DNA from 2 places in the Yersinia fenwicki genome. Region 1 is predicted to be linked to the other one. Evidence: predicted binding sites of a transcription regulator. Region 1 holds the regulator's gene; the other holds the start of a gene.

Region 1 (7,423 bases):
GCGTTCCAGCGAGATTATTGGGTCATGCTCGGTGTCAGTGTGATATTCACTGTACTTTGTTTGGGGCGTAAACATCGAATCGGCCATATGGCAGGCGCTCTGTTATTATGTGGGTTTATTGCCTACCTGGCGGTGCTACTTTTTACTCCCTTTAGTGCCGCATAACATAAACAATGCCGCATACAGGAACCCAGTATGTCTTCTTCTGATTTACAGCCGAGTATGGATTTACAACCAAGAGTAGATTTCCAACAGGCGGGTAAACAAGTTCTACAGATTGAGCGCGAAGGGTTGGCACAGCTTGATCAATATATTAACGATGATTTTACCGAAGCTTGTGAGGCAATATTTAACTGCCACGGTAAAGTTGTCGTTATGGGGATGGGTAAATCTGGCCATATCGGATGCAAAATGGCCGCGACTTTCGCCAGCACCGGCACTCCGTCATTCTTTGTCCATCCCGGCGAGGCCAGCCATGGCGACTTGGGGATGATCACGCCGCAAGATATTGTATTAGCCATATCCAACTCGGGTGAGTCCAACGAGATTCTGGCTTTGATCCCGGTACTTAAACGCCAGAAAATTCAGCTTATTTGCATGAGCAACAACCCTGAAAGCACTATGGGTAAAGCGGCTGATATTCACTTGTGTATCAAAGTGCCGCAAGAGGCCTGCCCGCTGGGATTAGCACCGACCACCAGCACCACGGCAACATTAGTGATGGGTGATGCGCTCGCCGTGGCCTTGCTACAGGCCCGGGGCTTCACGCAAGAAGACTTTGCACTCTCCCATCCGGGGGGCGCACTGGGGCGCAAGTTGTTATTACGAATCAGCGATATCATGCATACCGGAGCCGACATTCCTCACGTCAGCCCTGATGCCTCATTACGCGACGCATTACTGGAAATTACTCGGAAAAATCTGGGTTTAACCGTAATCTGTGATGACTTAATGATGATTAAAGGTATCTTTACCGATGGTGATTTGCGCCGGGTATTTGATATGGGTATTGATTTGAATAATGCGAAAATCGCCGATGTGATGACCAGCGGTGGCATTCGAGTTCGTCCCTCCTTGTTGGCAGTAGATGCTCTCAACCTAATGGAGTCACGTCATATTACTGCGGTGTTAGTCGCCGATGGTGACCAATTGCTGGGTGTGGTGCATATGCACGACATGCTGAGAGCCGGTGTCGTTTAATAAAAGGTAAATTATGAGTAGCATTGTATATCTGGACACATGCTATGGCCCGGTGGCTAGCAGCGTTATGGAACGTGCGGCCAACATTCGCTTATTGATCTGTGATGTTGATGGCGTCATGTCAGATGGCCTGATTTATATGGGCAATCAGGGTGAAGAGCTGAAAGCTTTCAATGTGCGGGATGGCTATGGTATTCGCTGCCTGATAACCTCCGGTATCGAAGTGGCTATTATTACTGGCCGTAACGCCAAATTGCTGGAAGACCGTGCCAACACTTTAGGTATTACCCACCTTTATCAAGGGCAATCTGATAAGCTGGTCGCCTATAACGAGTTATTAGTCGCCTTAAAATGTCTGCCTGAGCAAGTTGCTTATATCGGCGATGATCTGATTGATTGGCCGGTGATGGCACAAGTCGGTTTATCTGTCGCGGTGGCGGATGCCCATCCATTGCTCATTCCCAAGGCGCATTATGTTACACACATCAATGGCGGCCGCGGTGCAGTACGCGAGTTATGTGATTTGATATTATTGGCCCAAGGTAAACTCGAAGGTGCCAAAGGATTGTCGATATGAGTAAAACAAGACTATGGATAACTTTATCCTTAGCACTGATTGCTTTAGCCCTGATTGGCTGGAACATTTCCGGTTTTAATCAAAAAGATACACAAGCTACGATTGATGATAATGAACCCTCATCGCAAAGCCAGCATACGGTGACGGTAGTTTTTAATCCGGTCGGGCAACTGAATTATAAATTGGTGGCAGAAGAGGTTAAGAACTTCAGCGCACAGGAGCTGACCTGGTTTACCAAGCCGGTGATGACGATGTTCGATGAGCATGCTGTCGCCACTTGGACAGTACGAGCAGATCGCGCCAAGCTGACCGATGATAAGATGCTTTATTTGTATGGTCATGTTGAGGTTGATAGCCTAACCCCTGACGCACAGTTACAAAAAATTAAAACTGATAACGCCCAGGTTAATTTGATCACTCAGGATGTATTCTCCGATGATGAAGTTACCCTCTTTGGTGTTGGATTTACATCTAACGGCATGAAAATGCGTGGCAACTTGCGGGATAAAACCGCCGAGCTGATTGAAAAGGTTAAAACCTCTTATGAAATCCAAAAATAAAATTCTTCATCTTTTGCTTGCCAGCTCACTTTTGGCCGCAAGCCTGCCCGCGTTAGCGTTAACCGGCGATACTGATCAGCCCGTCCTGGTCGACTCGGTTAAACAAGCATTGGATATGGGGGCCAATACAGTCACCTTTACCGATAATGTGGTTATCAAGCAAGGTACCATTGAGATTAAGGCTGATAAAGTCGTGGTGACCCGCCCTGGCGGCGATCAGAGCAAAATGGTCATCGAAGGTTTTGGTAATCCCGTGACTTTCTATCAGATGCAAGATAGCGGCAAACCGGTTAAAGGCCACGGCCAGAAACTGCGTTACGAAGTCGCTAATGATTTTGTGGTCTTGACCGGTAATGCCTATCTGGAGCAGCTTGATAGTAATATCAAAGGTGATCGCATCACGTATCTGGTGAAAAAACAGCAGATGGAAGCCTTCAGTGATAAAGGCAAACGTGTTACCACCGTGCTATTACCGTCTCAATTACAAGATAAAGGGCCAGCAGCTTCAGGCCAAAAGAAGAGTAAATAATCATTTATGGCAACATTAATCGCAGAAAAACTGGCTAAGGCGTATAAAGGCCGTAAAGTGGTCGAAGACGTTAGCCTGAAAGTAAAATCCGGTGAAATTGTCGGTTTACTTGGGCCGAACGGTGCGGGTAAGACCACCACTTTTTATATGGTCGTCGGCATTGTCCAGCGTGATGCCGGGCGCATTGTGATTGATGACGAAGATATCAGCCTCTTGCCGTTACATGAGCGCGCCCTGCGCGGGATTGGCTATTTGCCGCAAGAAGCCTCTATCTTCCGCCGTCTGAGTGTCTTTAACAATTTGATGGCGGTGCTGGAAATCCGTAAAGACCTCTCATCTGAGCAACGTCAGGAGCGGGCTGATGAGTTAATGGAAGAGTTCCATATTACTCATTTACGTGACAGTCTGGGCCAATCGCTTTCCGGCGGTGAACGCCGCCGTGTCGAAATCGCCCGTGCGCTGGCTGCCAATCCCAAATTTATTCTGCTGGATGAGCCGTTTGCCGGGGTTGATCCGATTTCTGTTATTGATATCAAAAAGATAATTGAGCATCTGCGCGACAGCGGCCTCGGTGTACTGATTACCGACCATAATGTGCGTGAGACGCTAGACGTTTGTGAGCGGGCTTATATTGTAAGCCAAGGGCATTTAATCGCTCACGGCACACCACAGGAAATTTTGGCTGACGAACAAGTTAAACGTGTTTATCTGGGCGAAGAATTCCGTCTTTAATCCAATACCAGACACTGTTAATGATTTTGTTAGTCATCAGGAAAATTGATACCGCATTATGAAGCAAGGTTTGCAACTCAAGTTCAGCCAACAACTGGCTATGACTCCACAGCTGCAGCAGGCTATTCGCCTGTTGCAACTTTCTACGCTAGAACTCCAGCAGGAGATTCAGTTAGCGCTGGAGAGCAACCCCCTGCTTGAGCAAACTGATCTTCATGAAGAGATAGATGCAAAAGAAACAATAGACAGTGAATCGCTTGATACCCGCGAAGCACTGGAACAGAAAGATATGCCGGAAGAGTTACCACTGGATGCGACTTGGGATGAAATTTATACCGCAGGCACGCCATCAGGTATGGGCAATGATTACAGCGACGACGAACTGCCGGTCTATCAGGGGGAAACCACTCAAACTCTCCAAGACTATTTGATGTGGCAAGTAGACTTGACCCCGTTCTCAGAAACTGATGCCGCCATTGCAACGTCGATCGTCGATGCGGTTGATGAAACTGGCTATCTCACTGTGTCACTGGAAGACATTCTGGAAAGCATGGGGGATGAGAATGTCGCATTGGACGAAGTCGAAGCTGTACTCAAGCGAATACAACACTTTGATCCCATTGGCGTAGCCGCGCGTAACCTGCGCGAGTGTCTATTGGTACAGCTATCGCAATATGACAAAGATACCCCCTATCTCGCTGAAGCACGTTTGGTCATTAGCGAATATCTGGATTTGCTAGGCAACCATGATTTCCGTACGATGATTCGTTTAAGTCGGCTAAAAGAAGATACACTTAAAGAAGCCATTGCTCTGATTCAGTCACTGGATCCGCGCCCGGGTCAGTCTATCAATACAGGGGAATCTGAGTATGTGATTCCAGATGTTCTGGTACGAAAAGACAAAGGGCACTGGACGGTCGAGCTTAATGCCGATAGCATTCCACGCCTGAAAATCAACCAACAGTACGCAGCGATGGGCAGCAATACCCGTAATGACAGTGATGGGCAGTTCATCCGTAGCAATTTGCAAGAAGCAAAATGGTTGATAAAAAGCCTTGAGAGCCGCAATGAAACGCTATTGAAAGTAGCACGTTGCATTGTAGAGCAGCAGGTAGCTTTTTTTGACAATGGGCCTGAATTTATGAAACCCATGGTGCTGGCAGACATTGCCCAAGCCGTGGATATGCATGAGTCGACAATTTCCCGAGTAACTACGCAGAAGTTCCTGCACAGTCCTCGAGGAATTTTCGAACTGAAATATTTCTTCTCCAGCCATGTCAATACAGATAGCGGAGGCGAAGCTTCTTCTACTGCGATTCGTGCACTGGTGAAAAAATTGGTTGCGGCAGAAAATCCAGCCAAACCACTTAGTGACAGTAAACTGACCACACTATTATGTGAACAAGGCATTATGGTGGCTCGGCGAACCGTCGCGAAGTATCGAGAGTCGTTATCCATCCCGCCGTCAAACCAGCGTAAACAGTTGGTTTGACCTGAACTGAGAAGGAAGACACTATGCAACTCAATATTACCGGACATCATGTCGAAATAACCGACGCATTACGCGAGTTTGTTACCACTAAATTTGCCAAACTTGAGCAATATTTTGATCGAATTAACCAGGTGTATGTGGTTTTAAGTGTCGAAAAAGTAAAACAAATTGCAGAAGCCACGGTACATGTGAATGGAGGCGAGTTGCACGCAAGTTCAGAGCAGGAAGATATGTACGCCGCAATTGATATTTTGGTTGATAAACTGGCCCGCCAGTTGAACAAACACAAAGATAAATTGAAACAACATTAGGAACCCTTGTTGCTGTTATATACCCTAGATAATTCGAGTTGCATGAAGGCGGCAACTGAGCGAATCCTCAGGAACTTACACCAGTAAGTGACTGAGGTGAACGAGGGCAGTCAACGCACATGCGGCTTGAAGTATGACGGGTAGACAGCAAAGGTTCTACACTCGCTACACAACCTGATGCCAGCAGAGAAGAATATTCCGCTGGCATCAGGCGTAAAACAGCGCTTAAGTGAAAGATGAAATGATCAACGATCCAGCATTGCAATTAAGCTCGGTATTAAATATCGAGTGCACCAAAAGCTCCGTACATTGCTCAAGTAAAAAGCGGGCTTTGGAAATTATCAGCGAGTTAGCTGCCAAACAGCTTAACCTGCCATCACAGATCGTTTTCGATGCTGTGTTAACCCGCGAACGCATGGGCAGTACTGGCATTGGTAGTGGTATCGCGATACCACATGGCAAGCTGGAGGAAGATACACTGCGCGCTGTAGGTGTATTTATCCGCCTGGAGCAACCCATTGCTTTCGATGCTATTGATAACCAACCGGTTGATCTATTATTTGCCTTGTTGGTTCCAGCAGATCAATGTAAAACTCACTTACACACTTTGTCTTTAGTGGCTAAGAGATTAGCTGATAAAACAGTGTGCCGTCGTTTACGAGCAGCGCAAAGTGATGATGAGCTTTATCAGATCATCACTGAATTACCGCCAGAAACAGAGTAATTAGGTAAGCAACGTCGTTTTATCCGTTATGCCCGGCTCCTGTAGCCGGATTACTGGGTTCTACAAGGGGAGTCACTCACATGGTGCTGATGATTGTCAGCGGCCGTTCCGGTTCAGGGAAGTCTGTTGCTTTGCGCGCATTGGAAGATATGGGCTTTTATTGTGTCGATAACTTGCCCGTGGTTCTGTTGCCGCAATTGGCAAGTACACTTGCCGATAGGAATATCTCCGCTGCAGTGAGCATTGACGTACGCAATATGCCTGAGTCTCCTGAGGTATTTGAGCATGCCATGACCCAACTGCCAGACAGCTTTTCACCGCAGTTGCTGTTTTTAGATGCTGATCGCAATACCCTGATTCGTCGCTATAGTGATACCCGTCGTCTGCATCCGCTGTCGACTAAAAACCTGTCATTAGAAAGTGCTATCGATGAAGAGAGCGACCTGCTGGAGCCTTTGCGCTCGCGGGCTGACTTGATTATTGATACCTCTGAAATGTCAGTGCATGAATTAGCTGAGATGCTCCGCACTCGCCTATTGGGTAAACGTGAGCGCGAGTTAACCATGGTGTTTGAATCCTTCGGCTTTAAACACGGCATCCCTATTGATGCAGATTATGTCTTCGACGTACGCTTCCTACCTAACCCGCACTGGGACCCTAAATTACGCCCGATGACAGGTCTGGATAAGCCGGTGATCTCCTTCCTTGATCGCCATACTGAAGTGCATAACTTTATTTATCAGACCCGCAGTTATCTGGAACTGTGGTTGCCGATGCTGGAAACCAATAACCGCAGTTATCTGACGGTAGCTATTGGATGTACCGGCGGTAAACACCGCTCAGTCTATGTTGCTGAACAATTGGCCGATTATTTCCGCGCCCGCGGTAAGAACGTCCAATCACGTCATCGTACTCTGGAAAAGCGTAAATAAATGACAGTTAAACAAACCGTTGAGATCAAAAACAAGCTGGGAATGCATGCCAGGCCCGCAATGAAATTGTTCGAGCTGGTTCAGAGTTTTGATGCAGAAGTGATGTTACGTAATGACAGTGGTACCGAAGCCGAAGCCAGCAGTGTGATTGCACTGCTGATGCTTGATTCTGCCAAAGGCCGCCAGATTGAGGTTGAAGCTACCGGGCCTGATGAGATTCAAGCGCTGGCAGCAGTGATTGAACTGTTTAATTCGGGATTTGATGAGGATTAAGTTTTCATTTTGCGGTTCGGTTGATATTGGATTAGATGATAGGTTCGGTTGTTAGAATTTCATTACCCACTTAATCTCCGATGCATCAACAAC
Region 2 (7,423 bases), 570 kb from region 1:
GGCAACAGTTTTCCCGAGTGATCTGATAAAGAGGTTGCTGGCAAACCTCTTTTGTTGCATTGAGACTAGCGGGTCGACTGCACCGATGGGCGCTCCGGTCGCTTACGCGACTATGGCCCATTCGGCACATTTCCCCGCTTATCAACTTTGTTAGCGGTCTCTTTCAAACAAAATTTATTCCATTCCCAATTCTTTCAACTTACGGGTTAATGTATTTCGGCCCCAGCCTAACAGGCGCGCCGCTTCCTGTTTATGTCCTTGGGTGTGACGTAATGCGGTGGTTAACAGCGTGCGCTCCATTTCTGGTTGCGCTTCTGACAGTAAGTCCTGATGACCAGACCGTAATGCCCGATCTGCCCATTGCGCCAGTAATGTCGACCAATTATCCGGCATCCGTTGGCCGGAAGCATCTGGTGTGCTGGTTTCAAACAGTTCAGAAGGTAAGTCCTGAACCAGCACTTCTTGCCCAGCAGCCATCACGGTCAACCAACGGCAGGTATTCTCCAGTTGGCGTACGTTTCCTGGCCAAGGCAGACGAGTTAGTGCAACTTCTGTTTCAGGATGCAGGTTTTTGGCTTCGACACCCAACTCTTTCGCGGCTACTTGTAAGAAGTAGCGCGCCAGGCGAGGAATATCTTCACGGCGCTCACGCAGTGGTGGTAAATGCACTCGAATGACATTCAGACGATGGAATAAGTCTTCACGAAATTTCCCTTCCTGAACCCTTAGCTCCAGATTCTGATGGGTGGCAGCAATGATGCGCACATCCACTTTGACCGGCGCATAACCGCCGACCCGATAGAACTGGCCGTCTGCCAATACGCGCAATAGGCGGGTTTGCACATCCAGCGGCATATCACCAATTTCATCTAAAAACAGAGTGCCACCATCGGCTTGTTCAAAGCGGCCTTGGCGTACCTGATTAGCACCGGTAAATGCGCCTTTTTCATGGCCAAACAGTTCAGACTCAATTAAATCTTTTGGAATCGCAGCCATATTCAATGCGATGAAAGGGGCTTTGGCTCGAGGGCTATGGCGATGCAGTGCATGGGCCACTAACTCTTTACCCGTACCTGATTCGCCGTTAATCAGTACGCTAATAGAAGAACGCGACAAACGGCCAATGATGCGAAAAACATCCTGCATCGCAGGTGCTTCGCCGATGATATCCGCTGTTGGGCCACTGGCAGGTTGGGTGCGGGCGGGTTGTTGTTGCTCTTGATAATGGCTGATAGCCCGCTCAACCAGCGCGACCGCTTCATCAATATCAAAAGGTTTGGGCAGATAATCAAATGCCCCTTGTTGGTAGGCGCTAACTGCTGCGTCTAAATCAGAATGTGCTGTCATTATGATGACCGGAAGCATCGGATGGCGCTGCTTAATTTGTTTTAGCAGGGCTAATCCATCCATACCGGGCATACGAATATCGGATAACAACACATCCGGGGTTTGCGTGGCAAGAGCATCCAATACCTGATTTCCGGTATCGAAAGTTGCGCAGTTTAGGCCCGCTCCAGTCAGTGCGCGTTCAAGCACCCAGCGGATGGAGCTATCGTCATCGACGATCCAGACTATCCCTCGTTGCATAGAAACCTCACTGGCGAATAGGCAGGTAAACCGAGAATTCGGTATGTCCCGGCCAACTGTTAAATTCAATTTTACCCGAGTGCTGATCAATAAGACTGCGGGCAATCGACAAGCCAAGGCCAGTCCCTCCCTCACGGCCACTGACCATCGGATAGAACACGGTATCTTGTAATTGCGTGGGTACGCCCGGCCCATCATCTTCAATATCAATTCGCGCGGCCAAGCGGTAGCGCACGCCATGCAGTGTTATCTGAAATGCGGTGCGGGTACGAAGTGTTATCGTGCCGCCAGCTTCACCTAAAGCTTGTAATGCATTGCGGGTGATATTGAGCAGCACTTGTTCAATTTGGTCGGGGTCATGCGCCAGCTCAGGCAAGCTGGGGTCATAGTCGCGGATTAACGTTACGTTATCCGGTTTTTCCAGTGAGACAAGTTGGCAAACCCGTTCAGCAACCTGATGGATGCTTTGTGTTACATGTTGACCAGGCCGCTGTGGGCCTAATAAGCGGTCAACCAAATTACGTAAGCGGTCGGCTTGTTCAATGATGACTTTGGTATATTCCAGCAATGCCGGATCGGGCAGTGCTTTTGACAATAATTGTGCTGCACCCCGTAAGCCACCCAAAGGGTTCTTAATTTCATGAGCCAACCCACGCACCAAATCTCGTGCGGCGATTTGTTGTGCATGCTGTAGTTGTTCTTGGCTTAGCCGACGCTGGTTATCCATCGGTGCCATTTCCAGCAATATGAAACCTTCCGCCAATGATTGTGCAGTGAGCGATAAAATATGTGCCCGGCCATCAACGACCAGTGTGACTTCGTTATCGGTAAAACTTTGTCCAGACGCCAGGCTTTCTCTCATCAGCGCCATATTCAGAGAAAAATAGCCTAATAATTCGGGGAGCGGTGTACCAAAAAGTTTACGAGAGCTTTGCGCCAGAAGTTGCTGGGCCGCGGGATTGGCATAATGAATAGCCAGAGAATCATCTAATAGCAGAATGCTATTAATGAGAGAATTGAGGATCTGCCCAGCATCGGGCAGCGTGCCTGTTGCCATTACGCAGACTCCTGCACATTTTTGGTGCATTAATCCTAGCGGTTCAGCCGCAACTGAGCCAGAGGAATGATGACGAAAACGAAAAGTGGAGAAAAAAGCCCATCCTAAGATGGGCCAAAAGTTTCCACGGCAACAACCCTTCATCTTTCAAGTTGTAGGGTTGTTGGCTGCTCTCACTCACCCGAATCACCTACTGGTGTAAGCTCATCGGGATTATCTCGCTTGCCGCCGTCCTACACCTTGAAATCTATTGGGTAAACTAAAACTTAAACGCTGTAGTACAGTTCGAACTCAACTGGGTGCGGAGTCATACGAACGCGGTCCATCTCTTCTTTACGCAGTTCGATGTAAGCATCGATAGCGTCGTCAGTGAACACGCCACCACGGGTCAGGAACTCGCGGTCTTCGTTCAGTGCAGCCATTGCTTCGTCCAGTGAACCTGCAACTTTTGGAATTTCAGCCTCTTCTTCCGGTGGCAAGTCATACAGGTTTTTGTCCATCGCATCACCAGGGTGAATCTTATTGATGATGCCATCAAGGCCAGCCATCAGTAGAGCTGCGAAGCACAGGTATGGGTTAGCTGCTGGATCCGGGAAGCGCGCTTCAATACGACGTGCTTTCGGGCTGGCAACTACAGGGATACGAATAGAAGCTGAGCGGTTACGGGCAGAATATGCCAACATTACCGGTGCTTCGTAGCCTGGGACCAAACGCTTGTAGGAGTTAGTTGTTGGGTTAGCCAAGGCGTTAATGGCTTTTGCGTGCTTGATGATACCGCCGATATAGAACAGCGCCATTTCAGACAGGCCAGCGTATTTGTCACCGGCGAACAAGTTAGTACCGTTCTTGGACAAAGACATATGGCAGTGCATACCTGAACCGTTATCACCGAACATAGGTTTTGGCATGAAAGTCGCCGTTTTACCGAATGCGTGGGCCACGTTGTGCACCACATATTTGTAAATCTGAATTTCGTCAGCTTTTTTGGTCATGGTATTGAAGCGAGTTGCTACTTCGTTCTGACCCGCGGTTGCAACTTCATGGTGGTGCGCTTCAACCACCAGGCCCATTTCTTCCATGGTCAGACACATGGTAGAACGCAGGTCTTGTGAAGAATCGACTGGAGGAACTGGGAAGTAACCCCCTTTGACGGCTGGACGATGGCCTTTATTGCCGCCTTCGTATTTGGTGCTGGAGTTCCATGCGCCCTCGATATCATCGATAGCGACGTGGGAACCACGGATGGAGCTACCAAAACGAACGTCGTCGAACAGGAAGAATTCTGGCTCTGGCCCAAACAATACGGTATCCGCGATGCCAGAAGATTTTAGGAATTCTTCTGCGCGTTTGGAGATAGAACGCGGATCGCGGTCATAACCTTGCAGGGTGCCTGGCTCAAGGATGTCACAACGGATAATCAGTGTGGAGTCTTCGAAGAACGGGTCCATAACAGCGGTGCTGGCGTCTGGCATCAGTACCATGTCGGATTCGTTAATGCCTTTCCAGCCACCAATCGAGGAGCCATCAAACATTTTGCCTTCTTCGAAGAAGTCAGCGTTGACCTGATGAGCTGGAATAGTGATGTGCTGTTCTTTCCCTTTAGTATCGGTGAAGCGCAAATCAACAAATTTCACTTCGTGCTCATTCAGCATCGTCAAAACATGTTCAGCGGACATACTTATATCTCCTGGATTTGTCATAGTCGTCGTCGTGGAACGATTACCGTGTTATCCCCTTCGAACTTGAAGTTGCAGAGGTGTTGGCTGCACTCACTCACCCAAATAACTTACGAGAGTAAGCTCATCGGGGTTCATTCTCTTGCCGCCTACCTGCAACACCAATTTCTTTGGGTATATGATGTTCAGTCATTCATGCTAAAATACATTGCGAAATCTATGCCAACTTTCCAAACCCCCCGTTTATGCCATATCATAGGGGTCTGCTGATATTCAGTATGCACCAGGATAGTTATATTGCACTATTTTGGTGCTTCATTTGTGCTGTTGGGCACTGTATTGGTGCAATAAGAGGCTGGAAGGCTATTTTTGCACCGTGAAAGGGATCACAAACATACCGCCGTTAGGTTGTTTATAAGAGAATTTTGTGATCTTGTTTAGTCCCTCGCCTAATACGTGTACAATAGCGCGCTATTTCTAAATGCCTGAGGCAAAAAAGCTGTGATCGAGAATCTGCGTAACATCGCCATTATTGCGCACGTTGACCATGGGAAAACTACCCTGGTTGATAAGTTGCTACAACAATCTGGTACGTTCGGTGAACGTGCTGAAGCAACTGAACGTGTAATGGACTCCAACGATTTGGAGAAAGAGCGTGGGATAACCATCCTCGCAAAAAATACTGCCATTAAGTGGAAAGACTACCGCATCAACATCGTGGATACCCCAGGACACGCCGATTTCGGTGGTGAAGTTGAGCGTGTAATGTCTATGGTTGACTCTGTGCTGTTGGTTGTCGACGCAATGGATGGCCCGATGCCGCAGACCCGTTTCGTGACCAAAAAAGCTTTCGCTAACGGTCTGAAACCCATCGTGGTAATCAATAAAGTTGACCGTCCGGGCGCACGTCCTGACTGGGTTGTGGATCAGGTGTTCGACCTGTTTGTTAACCTGGACGCAACTGATGAACAACTGGACTTCCCTATCATTTATGCATCTGCATTGATGGGTATTGCTGGCGAAGACCACAATGATATGGCGGAAGACATGACCCCGCTGTATCAAGCCATCGTTGACCATGTGTCTCCGCCACAAGTTGAGGCTGAAGCACCGTTCCAGATGCAGATCTCTCAGCTGGATTACAACAACTATGTTGGTGTTATCGGCATTGGTCGTATCAAACGCGGTAAAGTTAAGCCAAACCAGCAAGTCACTATCATTGATAGCGAAGGCAAAACTCGTAACGCCAAAGTTGGTAAAGTTCTGACTCATATGGGTCTGGAGCGTATTGAAGCTACCGAGGCTGAAGCTGGCGATATCATTGCCATCACCGGTCTGGGCGAGTTGAACATCTCTGATACCATTTGCGATGTTAATGCTGTTGAAGCTTTGCCAGCACTGTCAGTTGATGAGCCAACCGTAAGCATGTATTTCTGCGTTAACACCTCTCCGTTCTGTGGTAAAGAAGGCAAGTATGTGACTTCACGTCAGATTCTTGACCGCCTGAACAAAGAGTTGATTCATAACGTGGCGCTGCGTGTTGAAGAAACCGAAGATGCTGATGCATTCCGCGTATCTGGCCGTGGCGAACTGCACTTGTCGGTTCTGATCGAAAACATGCGTCGTGAAGGTTTCGAGCTGGCGGTTTCCCGTCCTAAAGTTATTGTCCGTGAAATTGATGGCCGCAAACAAGAGCCGTTTGAAAACGTGACCTTGGACATCGAAGAGCAGCACCAGGGTTCAGTCATGCAAGCCATGGGTGAGCGTAAAGCTGACCTGAAAAACATGGATCCGGACGGTAAAGGTCGTGTGCGTCTCGACTACTTGATCCCTGCACGTGGTCTGATCGGTTTCCGTACTGAGTTCATGACCATGACTTCTGGTACAGGCCTGCTGTACTCCACATTCAGTCACTATGATGATGTGCGTCCAGGCGATATCGGCCAACGCCAAAACGGTGTACTGATCTCTAACGGTCAGGGCAAAGCGGTTGCGTTTGCATTGTTCAAACTGCAAGACCGCGGCAAGCTGTTTATCGGTCATGGTACAGAAGTGTATGAAGGCCAAATCATCGGTATTCACTCACGTTCTAATGACCTGACTGTAAACTGCCTGACCGGTAAGCAACTGACCAACATGCGTGCATCGGGTACTGACGAAGCAACCACTCTGGTTCCTTTCCTGAAGAAAACTCTGGAACAGGCTCTGGAATTCATCGATGACGATGAATTGGTTGAAGTGACCCCGCTATCTATCCGTATCCGTAAGCGTCACCTGACGGAAAACGATCGTAAGCGTGCAGGTCGTGGTCCTAAAGAAGATTAATTCTTCTTAGTTCTACTGATACTTAGGGCGCGAAAAGCGCCCTGAGTTCTCATCTTTCAAGCCGCAGATGTGTTGGCTGCTTTCGTTCACCCGAATCACTTACTCGAGTAAGCTCAGCGGGTCTCTCTCTTTTGCCGCCTTCCTGCAACTTGAAATCTGTTTGTTATAATTACCTCCGGTAAAAATATTATTTTTCCTGACCGACCCCTCCTTTTTCTCCCTCACTCTGTTCAGTTTTCTTTTTTCCCGTTACAGTAAAACTCACCATCTAATTGGGAGAGCGCCATGCTGTATATCTTTGATCTAGGGAATGTGATTGTTGATATCGACTTCAAACGCGTATTGGGTGTCTGGAGTAAATTAAGCAGTGTTCCGTTGGCTACATTGAGTGAGCGATTTACGATGGGAGAGGTCTTCCAGCAGCATGAGCGCGGTGAAATCAGCGACGAGGATTTTGCCCGTCAGCTGAGTGACGAAATGGGACTATCGTTGAGTTTCGAACAGTTTGCCGAAGGTTGGCAGGCGGTATTTGTGGCTCTACGCCCTGAAGTCATCGCGATCATGCAAAAGTTGCGGGCCGAAGGGCACCGAGTAGTGGTGCTATCTAATACTAACCGCCTACATTGCAATTATTGGCCACAGCATTATCCCGAAGTTGCTGCTGCAGCAGATCATATGTATCTGTCGCAAGATTTGGGAATGCGCAAACCCGAAGCCAGAATCTATCAACATGTATTGAGTGCAGAAAACATTCCGGCAGAACAAGCTGTGTTCTTTG

Evidence for each region. The regulator sigma-54, encoded in region 1, starts transcription at its own class of promoters, with help from an activator protein. The targets are predictions, from matches to a motif close to GTTGGCACANNTTTCGCTNT.
Region 2: a site for sigma-54 is predicted at 4,528-4,547, ahead of glnA (glutamate--ammonia ligase). Genes of this name have one in related genera too.

Annotation. Positions count from the first base shown of each region.
Region 1 covers NZ_CP170755.1:485,007-492,429, reverse strand. Annotated here, with positions in the region: gene ACF3VQ_RS02265 (calcium/sodium antiporter) at 1-165, shown strand, start outside; gene kdsD (arabinose-5-phosphate isomerase KdsD) at 196-1,200, shown strand; gene kdsC (3-deoxy-manno-octulosonate-8-phosphatase KdsC) at 1,214-1,777, shown strand; gene lptC (LPS export ABC transporter periplasmic protein LptC) at 1,774-2,337, shown strand; gene lptA (lipopolysaccharide ABC transporter substrate-binding protein LptA) at 2,321-2,866, shown strand; gene lptB (LPS export ABC transporter ATP-binding protein) at 2,873-3,598, shown strand; gene rpoN (RNA polymerase factor sigma-54) at 3,657-5,090, shown strand; gene hpf (ribosome hibernation promoting factor) at 5,114-5,401, shown strand; gene ptsN (PTS IIA-like nitrogen regulatory protein PtsN) at 5,643-6,125, shown strand; gene rapZ (RNase adapter RapZ) at 6,206-7,057, shown strand; gene npr (PTS phosphocarrier protein NPr) at 7,058-7,330, shown strand.
Region 2 covers NZ_CP170755.1:4,643,015-4,650,437, reverse strand. Annotated here, with positions in the region: gene hemN (oxygen-independent coproporphyrinogen III oxidase) at 1-26, shown strand, start outside; gene glnG (nitrogen regulation protein NR(I)) at 175-1,587, opposite strand; gene glnL (nitrogen regulation protein NR(II)) at 1,595-2,644, opposite strand; gene glnA (glutamate--ammonia ligase) at 2,911-4,320, opposite strand; gene typA (ribosome-dependent GTPase TypA) at 4,822-6,645, shown strand; gene yihX (glucose-1-phosphatase) at 6,931-7,423, shown strand, end outside.